One region of the Paenibacillus sp. NPDC093718 genome, then DNA from elsewhere that is predicted to be linked to it. Evidence: predicted binding sites of a transcription regulator. Region 1 holds the regulator's gene; the other holds the start of a gene.
What was found. Region 1 encodes Rex, which represses fermentation and respiration genes when NADH is low (regulators of the CRP and FNR family bind a similar motif). Its sites were predicted from a motif close to TTGTGAAATATTTCACAA; they were not measured.
Positions count from the first base shown of each region.

Region 1 (6,178 bases):
ACGGTATTCTGTTTAATATCTATATGTGAATCCTTCACGCCGTCATATTGTGACACAACTTTGGCCAGCGGATTTTGCAAAGCCATCTGCCGATACAGAAACCATCCGCCAAAGAGAACCGATGCTGAGATCACGACAGTCAGCATGATAGGTACAATGCGTAGTTTCATGAAGTTCCTCCTTCATTTCTGTATGAAATTTTGTCTATCATGTTGCAACACAATAATACATATAACAACGATATATAGGGATGCATGTATTTTATATGCTCATTTTGTACAAGTATGAGTATATCACATCTTATATACTTTTTCATGCATGTCTGTGAAAATATTTAGAACAGTTTTTCCATTATCATTTCTGAATACGCTTACAATTATGAGAGAGAAAAAGAGAAGCCCCCTCTTAAATAGTAAGGGACGCCTCTCTTTACTTCGTTTTTTATTGATTTGGAAGAATAATGTCATTACCGATGGTGTTACCGTCTTGAAAACGATAAAACCGATAACCGCGCTGACCGTTGTGTTCATACTGCAGCTGCCAGGCATACTCGCCCTCATACATTCCAGGCAGCAACCGCTTAATTTCTACGCCAGGCAATTCGTTATAAATCTGATCCCGCATCTGGGCTTCCGACATCCCCGTATTCAACAAAACGGATTGGACAGCGTCGGCACCTTCAACAGGTACGTTGTCATCCGTAAATTTTACCCATACCATACGATCTTGATTGTCTTGATCCTTCCCGCTTATCACCCAATAGTTATTATCCTCGCCCCACACCGATTTATAGGTTTTCCCGGACGTAACCAATTGGCCATGCTGTTTGGCGGCAGCAATTGCCATTCTTTCTTCATTCCATGTATCTTTCATAACATATGAATAATAGAGCTGTAAACCAAGCAGTAACAGCAGCACGCCGGATACACTCAGCAATATCCACTTCGTTTTTTTCTTCAAATCCGTCTTCCTCGCTCCCCTTGATTATTCCCTAGAGGGTTGTAAGACGCTCAAAGGCACGCTGCGCTTCCCGGCGGATACGTTCCTCATCGAGAGTAAGACTCGCGCCATTCTTCACGACCTGCTTGCCGTCAACCCATACATGCTCAACATCCTTCGCACTGGCGGAGTAGATAGCATGAGAAATGTAATCCGTCTTCGGAAGGAAGTGCGCCTGATCCGTGTTCAATGCGATCATATCTGCCTTCATACCTACCGCAAGCGTACCAATATCCGTAAGGAAGGCTGACTTGGCTCCATATTCTGTACCCATCCGAAGCGCTTCGGATGCTGGAATCGCGGTTGGATCCCCGCTCACTCCTTTATGGATCAGTGCGGCCAGCCGCATCTCTTCAAACATATCCAGATTATTATTGCTGGCAGGTCCATCGGTACCCAAAGACACGGTGACCCCGGCTTTCAGCAGTGCAGGCACGCGAGCGATGCCGCTGGCAAGCTTCAAATTGCTGCCTGGATTATGCGAAACCATCACTTGATGTTTGGCCAGAATTTCGATTTCTTCATCGGTCAGATGAACGGCATGCGCAAGCAGCGTTGGACGGGAGAACATGCCAAGCTTCTCTAGATGCGCAACAGGCCGAAGTCCGTAGTCATTTACATTCTGAGCGACTTCCGTTTCCGTTTCGGACATATGCGTATGCAAAGGCAGATTCAAATCATGTGACGCCTGCACGAATTTTTCGATGAAATCCGGCGGGCACGTATAGGGTGCATGCGGTGAGATCATCGTCGTAATTCTACCGTCAGCCTTGCCATGCCAGTCTTTCGCGAATGCAACCGCCTCATCCAGCTTCTGCTGCTGCACCTCAGGCGGACATAATCCGATGACACCGCGTGTCAGAACGCCGCGCATTCCGGAGTCCTGCACAACCTTCGCAACCTGATCCATATGATCATACATATCCACAAATGTCGTGGTTCCGCCTTTGATCATCTCCAGCACGGAGAGTGAGGTTCCCCAGTATACATCGTCGGCCGTGAATTTGGCTTCCATTGGCCACATCTTTTCCTGAAGCCATACCTGTAGTGCCAGATCGTCGCCATACCCGCGAAGTAGCGACATGGCCGCATGACCGTGCGTGTTCACCAATCCAGGCAGGAAAAACAGATGGGTTCCGTCGATGATTTCTGTTCCCTCTTGGACAGTCGGCTCTTCTTCACCCAGGTAGGTGATCCGGTCATTCTCCACGACCATATATCCGCGTAACACGGATTTTCCTTCCTCTAGTACCGCAAACGTTCCGTTTTTAACCATCCACTTCGTTGTCGTCATGTGCTGCATCCTCCTTGCCGTTATCCAAATAATAGGCCAAACTCTGCAAATCCGTAGTAAAATCAGCCGTATGAATCCGGATATGGGATGGAGCTTTCAGGATGGTCGGCGCAAAATTCAGGATAGCCTCGATGCCTGCCGCGATAAGCTGATTCGCTACATTCTGCGCCTCAAAATCCGGAACGGTGATAATTCCGATACGAATGCCGTACTCATGAACCGTCTTCTCCAGTTCCTCCATCGGCTGTACGACCAAATTGTTAATTTTCATACCAACTTTGGGAGAATACGAATCGAAAACCGCCACAATCTTCATATTGTCCTTTAGAAATGCATTGTAATTCGATAATGCATGTCCAAGATTACCGGCCCCAATCAATGCGACATTGATCTTCTGGTCCAGCTTTAGAATCTGGCGAATTTTCTCGATCAGATAAGATACGTCATATCCGATCCCTTTCCGTCCAAAATCACCGAAATACGCTAGGTCCTTACGAATTTGAGCAGGATTGAGGTCCAGTTTCTGTCCCAATTCCTGGGAGGAAACCGTGGAGACCTCCCTTTTCTGAAGCTCATTCAAATAGCGCAAGTATACAGGTAATCTGCGGACCACGGCTTCCGAAATTTTTTCCGATTTCATGCATGCTCCCCCTAATAATAGGTTAATAACTACATTTGTTTGTGCTCGTTCATGGTTTCACTTTATTCAGCTTGATTCCCTATGCCTGCCTCTGCCTGCAGCCATTCCGAAATTCGGGGAACGATTCCCTCTGTCGGCATGTGCTCCATCTTCGGTCCCGGCAAGGAATATAAAAAATACTTCCCATAATAGGATTCAATGACCCGAGTATCGTAGACGATGACAATCCCCTTATCCTGCGCGGTCCGTACCAATCGACCAAATCCCTGTTTGAAGCGGATGACCGCTTGCGGGACCGATAGCTTCATGAACGGGTTCTTCTTCTGCTGCTGCAGCAATTCGCTCTTGGCTTCGACCAATGGGTGGTTCGGCGGCTGGAACGGCAGCCGGACGATGGCAAGGCAAGTGAGTGCCTCACCGGGTATATCTACCCCTTCCCAGAAGGAGCTGGTACCCAGCAGGACCGAAGCGCTGCTATCCTGGAATCTCCGGATTAACTTGGTTCGGCTGGTTCCGTCCATCCCTTGTCCCAGTACCGTAATATCGCTGGATGCCAGCGCCTCCTTCAAGGGCTCATGCACCTGACGGAGCATGCGGTACGAGGTGAACAGGACAAGCATGCGACCATGTGTCGCGATTGCCGTATCAGCCAATGATTGCACAAGTGTATTCACAAAGAGCGCATCCCCGACCGAGCCCTTCACGCTCGGAAAATCGCGCGGCACAACAAGGAGTGCCTGCTCCCTGTAATTAAACGGGGACGGCAGCAGAACTGTGTTCAGGTTGCCGCTATCTGCCGCTTCCTGAAGACCCAAGTTCTCGATCATGAACTGAAACGATTTGTCCACAGACAAGGTCGCCGATGTCAGGATCACGCTTTGTTTCTTGTCAAAAAACAATTCCTTTAAGTGGGTGCTGACGTCGACAGGCACCGCGTAAAGCTGCAGCGATTTGCCGCGGAAGTTGCCGTTGGCCTCCATCCAGTACACCGTACCTTCATCATTCAGGGCCATGAAGGACCTCAGGTCCTCACGGTGTGCGGCCAGGTCCTTAAACAGACCCGATAGGTCTGTCAACAGACTGTCCGCGCTGTAGTCGTCCAAATCTTCCTTCATTTCGGCGATCAGCTTGTCACCCTTGCGTACGACATCGCCCAGCGTCAGATGAATTTGATGCTCCAGCTCGGCAAGCGAATCCCAATCCTTCGGCTTCTTCAGAGGCGATAACCGAAGCGAGAATTGACCGGCATCCCCCGGGGTCGCATCTCCGCGTTCCGGAAGTAGTCCGAACAATTGATCGCTGAGCCTGTCCCAGTTCTCTTTGGCGGTGATCAGGTCCGGATAGATCCGATCGATGATGGAAGACCACTCGACAGCCTTTTCATGCGATGATGCTTGCAGCAGCTGGCGAAGAGCCGGAAGCTGACCGCTGCGGCTGTCTTTGTACATACGGGTCAACGTGTGGACAACCGAAAAATATTTCATCTGCAAGCCAAGGTGCTTGCCAGCGACGTCCTCCAAATGATGCGCTTCATCGATGACGAGACGCTCATAACTCGGAAGCAGCTGGTGATTCGCTTTCACGTCGGTGAACAGCTTCGAATGATTCGTAATGACAACATCCGCGATGCCCGCTTCATGTTTGGCCCTGTGATAATAGCATTTGCGGAACCATGGGCAGGCACGGCCCAGGCAGGAATCCGAATCACTGGAAATGGTCTCCCAGAAATCCCCTCCGCGACCGCCAAGGTTCAGCTCCTCATCATCCCCGTTCTCCGTCTGGGTCAGCCAGACCAGCATCTGCGCCGCGGTGATCACATCTTCCTTCGGGGAATGAAAATCTCTTCTATTTATTTTATGTTCAAATTTTCTCAAACACAAATAATGGCCTCTTCCTTTGAAAATAGCCGCTTTAAAAGGAAAAGGAACAACCTGGGTGAGCAGGGGAATATCCCGGTCACGCAGCTGTTCTTGAAGGTTGATCGTATGCGTGCTCACCATAACCTTCTGTTCCTGCTTCACGCTTTGATAAATCGACGGCAGCAAATACCCGAGGGATTTGCCTGTTCCCGTGCCGGCTTCGATCAATAAATGTTTATTCTCATCGAGTGCCTGCATCACTTCCTGAAACATCATGTCCTGGGCATCCCTGCTCTCGTAATGAGGCAGCGTTTCCTTTAGACGTTCACGGACATCATTCATGTATTGCTCAAAGCTTACATCAGCCAAGGGATTAGGCTCCGACTCATCCCGGACAGGCGCAATATCGTTCCAATCGTCAACTGCCATGGCAAATTGACGATAGTACGTATGGGTGTCCCCGGCTTGTACAGCCTGGAGCTCCCTGTCAGCACGGATGCCGTCAAAGAACCAGGCCAAATCGCTGTCCTCGTCGGCAAACAGGTCGCTTAAACGCTGCACGGTAAGCAGAGGAAGCTCATCAATCTCCTCCAGGCATTTCAGCAGCGCATAGGCTGTGGCAAGCGCATCGCTGTCCGCCTGATGCGGACGGTCATGCTCCAGGCCGAAATGAGAGGACACCATCCCGAGCTGATAAGAAGGCAGCGAGGGAAAACATATTTTTAAGAAGTGCATCGTATCTAGAATTCGGCCGCTGAACGGTAAATAACCGCAGCGATCGAGTGCATTTTGCAAAAAGTTAAAATCAAAAGCGACATTATGCCCAACCAATACGACATCGTCGAGCATGGGCACGAGTTCCATCATCATTTCTTCCAATGACGGAGCATCCGCTACATCACTGTCGGAAATGCCGGTCAAACCGGTAATAAAAGGAGGGATCGGAATCCCGGGATTGACATAGGTGCCGTATACGCGGGAGATGCTTCGATCCTCTTCGATGATGGCCAGTCCAACCTGAATGATCTCATCTGCTGACTGGTTGCCCGTGGTTTCAAAATCCAATACGGCAAATTTCATTTCGATAAAATCCCTTTCCTCCAGACTAATTAACAGCATACCAGAAGTTGCGGGTTTTGAACATTCCGGGTAAAAAATCCCCGCTCTCCTCCACCGCTCCATACGGCAAAAAGCGATACCAAAGTCTCAAGGATGAGCTCTGGCATCGCTTCTTGTTTGGGCTTGATTTCTACAGCAAAGAGATCAATTGGCTGCCGTACTGGAGCTCACCGCGATTCTGCTTGCAGACCTCCAGATTGATAATGGGGTCAGGAAGCGTCGGGTCGCTGTGAATCGCCAGTGCGAAATGCTCCTCGGCCTTCCCTT
Region 1 is NZ_JBNNUS010000002.1:851,732-857,909, forward strand. Features, by position in the region: gene ACQKPA_RS09650 (hypothetical protein) at 1-170, opposite strand, end outside; gene ACQKPA_RS09655 (DUF5590 domain-containing protein) at 442-960, opposite strand; gene ACQKPA_RS09660 (amidohydrolase) at 992-2,293, opposite strand; gene ACQKPA_RS09665 (redox-sensing transcriptional repressor Rex) at 2,268-2,933, opposite strand; gene dinG (ATP-dependent DNA helicase DinG) at 2,996-5,872, opposite strand; gene ACQKPA_RS09675 (hypothetical protein) at 6,042-6,178, opposite strand, start outside.

Region 2 (6,178 bases), on a different contig from region 1:
AAAATTTATCTTTATTGTTTTATTTTTTTGTATCATGTCGCTGACTACTTCTTGTAGTAGTTCAGAAGAAGAGATATCTCCAGATAAAGAAGAACAGATAAAACCGGAGTTTAAGATTCAATTGAAAGACGTTGCTACTGTCGTTATTGTAGGTTCTCAAGGAAATCGATCGGAAATTACTGATCCGGATGACATACGTTTTTTTATCAACCTCATAAACTCTGATTATCAAGCGGAAAGTCCAGGAGCAGTAAATGATGTGGGATATCGCGAGGTTATAATTAGCATGAAAGACGGTAAGGAGATAAATCTAATTTTCGGAGGGAATGGACATTACTTTGTCGTCTCGGAAACAAACTTTGCATACTTTCTTAAACCGAATCAATCCACTAACGATTTAAGGGACCTAGTTGAACGAACTGAGAAAGAAAATAAGTGAGACGGGGCTGACCCTAATTTCAAATCGTAATTTTAAAACCCACTTAAAACCTATTTTCTTTCTAAAGGACCTCAGATTCCACTTTGCTGTGGAGTTGAGGTCCTGTTGTTTGCTAATTGGAATGTTCTATATCATATTATCCCTGTGGGCACAGCTCATGTGGCTGTTACGTACTCTTATTTCCCCTCAAATACCCAGTTATATGTATATCGACTTCAATATGGGACATTGAGTAAAGCTCTTCAATTAATGGGGGATAAGGGAGTTCACATTGATTCAAAGGGTAAAGTACATCAGTACTGGAAGAACTTCAGAGACGAAGGCGGCTGGGATCTGACAGAGGGAATATTCACCTGGAATACAAAGACCAATAAGTACAAAGGTTCAGGAAAATACGTGCGACAGAGTTAATCCTAAGGAGATATAGTGCATGTGGTATGTTGCGCACTGTTGATCAGAAAAGACTAAGGCGAAGCCCGTGGGAGTAAACTGGGGGATATCGGCAGGCTATTCCACCAAATACAAATGCAATTACTAATTGGTGTGGAATCCTTCGTTCCGCTCGGTCTTCCCATAGGCTTCACTAAACTCGCCTTCCGTAAAACTGGAGGATGGGGATCGTAATGAAGGTACATCAAAAATTGACATACCCACTTAATATTCTCTTCCTCTTAGCAGGCGTCCATTTTTCGGAAATAAATTGAATTAAAAGGCTCCGAGCCTAGTGATATGCTCCCCTTTAAGTAGATAGGTGAAGAAACCGACTGCTAAGGGGAGTTTTCTTTATTCAAAACCGAATCCAGTTAGTGATGGAGCATCACATTAATCTAGTAATCAAGAGAACTTCCCTTAACTTCAGGGGCGTTCTCTTTTTAATGTAGATACTTTTATCCATGTATATCAAAAAGATTCATCCCGTATATGTTTTTCATATTTTTAATATAGATAGCCACATGCTAACATATACAAATGCAGATTGAGGGGGGACTGTTATTCAGTTTCCGATTCATGGTTTTTATCCATTCGATATAGGTGGTCCTAAATGTTAAAAAAGTCAGCGTTTCCATTACTACTGCTCAACATGTTTCTCGCTAATCTAAGTATGGGTCTTGTCATTCCGATCATACCGGAACTTCTTGAGCAGTTTACTGCAAGCGGACAGGCAGCGGGCTATTTGGTCTCCTGCTTCGGCCTGACCCAGTTTCTGTTCTCACCCCTTGCTGGTAATTTGTCAGATCGATATGGCCGTAAACCCATGATTATCATAGGTTTGATCTTGTTCGCCATCTCTAACCTGCTCGCAGCGTTCGCGGGCGATCTAACTTTATTATTCGTATCGCGATTGATTGGCGGAATAGGCTCAGCAGCCTTAATCCCGTCTATTATTGCTTATATTGCCGACATTACAGCAGATGAGCAGCGCAGCAAGGCCATGTCATGGTTAGGTGCGTCGATGACTTCCGGGTTTATTATTGGTCCGGGTGTCGGCGGATTGCTTGCGGAATGGGGCATCAAGATGCCCTTCTATGTGTCCGCATGTGTTGGGCTGCTGGCCATGGTTTGCAGTCTATGGGGATTGCCTGAATCGCTGTCGGCGGACATTCGCCGGATGCGTCATCAAGTGAAGGAGAAGAGGGAAAATGTATTCCGACAAATCGTGCTTTCGGTTCGGTCTCGCTATTTTGTCCTGTTGCTCATTGTGTTCGCCATGACCTTCGGTTTAACGCATTTTGAAGCGATTTTCCCGCTTTTTGTCGTACAAGTCTACGGATTCACGATGCGTCAAATCGCTATACTGCTTACCGTATGTTCGCTCATCGGCACGTTGAATCAATTGTTGTTCACCGACCGGATCACACGACGATTCGGAGAAAAACGAATCATCGTTGCCATGCTATTGTTATCGGCAGTATCCCTTGTATTCCTATTATTCTCAGGCCATTTCTACTATGTCATGGTAGTCACGATGTTGTTCTTTACGTTCAATAATATATTGCGTCCCACGATCAATACGCTGCTGTCCAGAGTGGCCGGGGATGAACAGGGATTTGTTGCAGGGATGAATAACGCTTATACGAGTCTCGGTACGATATTTGGACCGATGCTGGCAGGTATTTTGTTTGAAGTCCACTTTAACTTGCCCTATCTGTTTGGCGGATTCGTACTGCTAGTGAGCAGCATTTTCACGGGAAGTCGATTGAGAAGTATACTATCTGTTCAACGCGGCTGATGTGCTCTCATCCTCCACAATAACAAGAACAGTTGTCTTTGGTGGACAGACGCGTTGGCAAAAAGTGAATCATAAATATGAGCGAGAAAATGAAGTTAAAGCATCCCATTGTGCAGTTTTTTTATGAACTACGGCGCAGTACCCTATGAAAATACTGGATCTTAAGAAAAAGAATGCCCCGGTGAGGGCATTCTTTTTTTAGGCACCAAGGAACATGTTCATGTCATCTTCCACATTGGTAATGCCGCCGATGCCGAAGTTTTCCACGAGGACTTTGGCAACGTTAGGCGACAGGAATGCAGGGAGCGTAGGGCCCAGATGAATGTTTTTAACGCCAAGATAAAGCAGGGCAAGCAGTACGATCACCGCTTTTTGCTCATACCAGGCAATGTTATAGGAAATCGGCAGATCATTAATATCCTCAAGGCCGAATACTTCCTTCAGCTTCAATGCAATCACGACCAGGGAGTAAGAATCATTGCATTGACCAGCGTCCAGGACCCGCGGAATCCCGCCGATCTCGCCTAGATCCAGTTTATTGTATTTGTATTTGGCACAGCCTGCAGTTAGAATGACCGTGTCTGTTGGAAGTTCAGCCGCAAAATCGGTGTAATAGTTGCGGGATTTCATCCGTCCATCGCAGCCGGCCATGACGAAGAAGCGGCGGATCGCGCCGGATTTCACGGCATCGACGACTTGATCGGCCACGTTCATCACAGCGGCATGAGCGAAACCGCCGATGATTTCACCGGTTTCAAGTTCCGTTGGAGCGGGGCATCCTTTCGCTTGCGCGATCAGTGCGGAGAAGTCTTTGGGAGCACCGTCTTTTCCTTCTGGAATATGGCGGACACCCGGAAACCCCGTGTTGCCTGTTGTATAGATACGGTCCTTATAACTGTCTTTCGGCGGAACGATACAGTTGGTCGTCATTAATATCGGTCCGTTAAAAGCTGCGAATTCGCTATTCTGCTTCCACCACGCATTCCCGTAGTTGCCTACAAAATGCTCATATTTCTTGAATGCCGGATAATAGTGGGCAGGCAGCATTTCACTGTGCGTGTACACGTCCACGCCGGTTCCTTCCGTCTGCTTCAGCAGCTCCTCCAAATCCTTCAGATCATGGCCGCTGATGAGAATGCCGGGCCGGTTGCTTACCCCGATATTGACCTTCGTAATTTCCGGATTTCCGTAAACCGAGGTGTTCGCTTCATCAAGCATCGCCATGGCGTTTACGCCGTATTTACCGGTTTCCATCGTCAAAGCTACGAGATCCTGCACTTCAAGGCTGTCGTCAAGCGTGGCGGCAAGTGCACGGCGCATAAAACGGTTTAATTCGTTATCATCCTTCTCCAGATGAAGCGCGTGGTACGTATAAGCAGCCATCCCCTTCAAGCCGTAAGTAATCAATTCGCGCAGCGAGCGGATGTCTTCATTGCGGGTCGAGAGGACACCAACCGTACGTGCTTTTTCATCAAAAGAAGCTTCGTTATCCGCTTGCCAGACGGCAGCATCAGGGAGATTGGCGGTTCCTTCCGGATATTGTTCGTTATAATAGGTGAGCACCTCGCCGCGGAGCTCGATCGCTTCCCGGATTCTTCCCACAAAAACCTCGCGGTCAAAGTTGGCGTTCGTTATCGTTGCAAACAAGGAGTCCATCATAAACAGCGATACGCGCTGTTCAAGCACCTCCGGCAGCCGGACATCCAGACTGAGAAAAGAGATACCTTTCAGCAGATAAATCAGCAAATCCTGTAGGTTTGCCACATCATGCGGTTTGCCGCATACTCCGACAATGGTGCAGCCTGTTCCTTTGGACGCTTCCTGGCATTGAAAGCAGAACATGGACGGCTGATGCTGTAAGGTCTCTTGGGCGTTGTTATTCATTATTTTCTCCTCCAATTTTGTGATTATTGTCGTAACGTCAGTATAAGATTGCCTCGCAATTGGACTGTTGAAGACAGTATACTTCGCTCTCACAACCGACATAGTGATTGGAATCACAATTTTTTAAGTAGTGAGTTTAATCACAAACCCGGTCCGTTTCTTCTTTTAAACTGGAATTAATGACCTAAGAAGAAATGAGGAGAGAACATGTCGATTTTGCCTCAAAAGAATGAACTGGGATTTTTCGAGATCCGTCTCGAATCCATCGGCGGGCTTGGCGCTAATCTGGCCGGAAAAATGCTGGCCGAAGCCGGGGTTACCGGCTCTGGACTTAACGGTTCGAATTTTTCCAGCTATGGTTCGGAGAAAAAAGGGTCGCCGGTGAAGAGTTTCGTAAGGTTCTGCGATCCCGAGGTGGAAATCCGCGATCACAGTCCCATTGAGCAGCCGCATGTCGTCGGTGTATTTCATGAAGCATTGTATAAGACGATCGATGTCATAAGCGGATTACAGCCTGATGGAACGGTGCTTGTGAATACGGCGCGAGACCTGTCCGGAGTGGCCGTTGATCTGAACATGACGCAGGGAACGCTGGCCGTAGTTGATGCGCTGAAAATTTCCGTTGAGGAAAAAACCAAAGTGAATACGGCCATGCTGGGGGCATTGTTCCGGATCTGCAGCTTCCTGAACCCGGACGATATGCGGCAGGTGATCCGTACAACATTTGAGAAAAAGCTGCCCCACCTCGTGGAAGCGAATGTACGGACCTTTGACCGAGGATATAACGAGGTCCAGTTCCTTTCCTTGGGAAATGGCTCAGAGCTTATGGACAAAATTGCTTTCGCAAGACCTCAGCCGATTCTTGGATATGAAACGCAGGAGCTGGGCGGGATTCTGAACGTTACGGCGAACAGTGTCCTGAAGGATCTTAGCGGCTCCCGGCAGGGATATTTGCCAGAGTACAAGATCGAGGACTGCATTCACTGTGCCGCCTGCGATACGGTATGTCCGGATTTCTGCATCGTGTGGGAGAAGAAACCGGATAAGCGCGGGAATATGCAGATGTTTATGAAAGGTATCGATTATCAGTATTGCAAAGGCTGCTTGAAGTGTATCGAAGCTTGTCCGACCACCGCTTTAGCTGCCATGTTAGAAGAGCCGCATTATGCGGAGCAGCACCGTGTGCCGCAATCATTTCCCTATTTAACTGCGGAGGGAGTCAGATCATGAATATGCAAATTCAAGAAACAACGGAGAACAAGCTGGCGGCGGCTCAAACGGCAGTCTTCGAATCGGGCAACGAAATGGCTGCCATGGCGGCTGCCCAGATTAACTATCACATTATGGGTTATTTTCCGATTACACCATCTACGGAAATCGCCCAATATCTTGACATGATGCGTACACGCGGCGAACACGACATCAAGCTGATTCCAGCTGACGGCGAACATGGATCGGCGGGGATTTGCTACGGTGCGGCCGCAGCTGGAGCACGGGTATTCAACGCTACCAGCGCGAATGGTTTCCTGTATATGATCGAACAGCTTCCTGTGCAGGCGGGCACACGTTTCCCGATGGTCATGAATCTGGTGACGCGTGCAGTCTGCGGACCGCTGGATATTCGT
Region 2 is NZ_JBNNUS010000010.1:117,882-124,059, reverse strand. Features, by position in the region: gene ACQKPA_RS25925 (hypothetical protein) at 1-439, shown strand, start outside; gene ACQKPA_RS25920 (MFS transporter) at 1,482-2,669, shown strand; partial or broken gene ACQKPA_RS25915 (SF0329 family protein) at 2,702-2,818, shown strand; gene hcp (hydroxylamine reductase) at 2,868-4,553, opposite strand; gene ACQKPA_RS25905 (2-oxoacid:acceptor oxidoreductase family protein) at 4,761-5,783, shown strand; gene ACQKPA_RS25900 (thiamine pyrophosphate-dependent enzyme) at 5,780-6,178, shown strand, end outside.
Region 2: the regulator Rex is predicted to act here: its motif matches at 4,682-4,699, upstream of hcp (hydroxylamine reductase).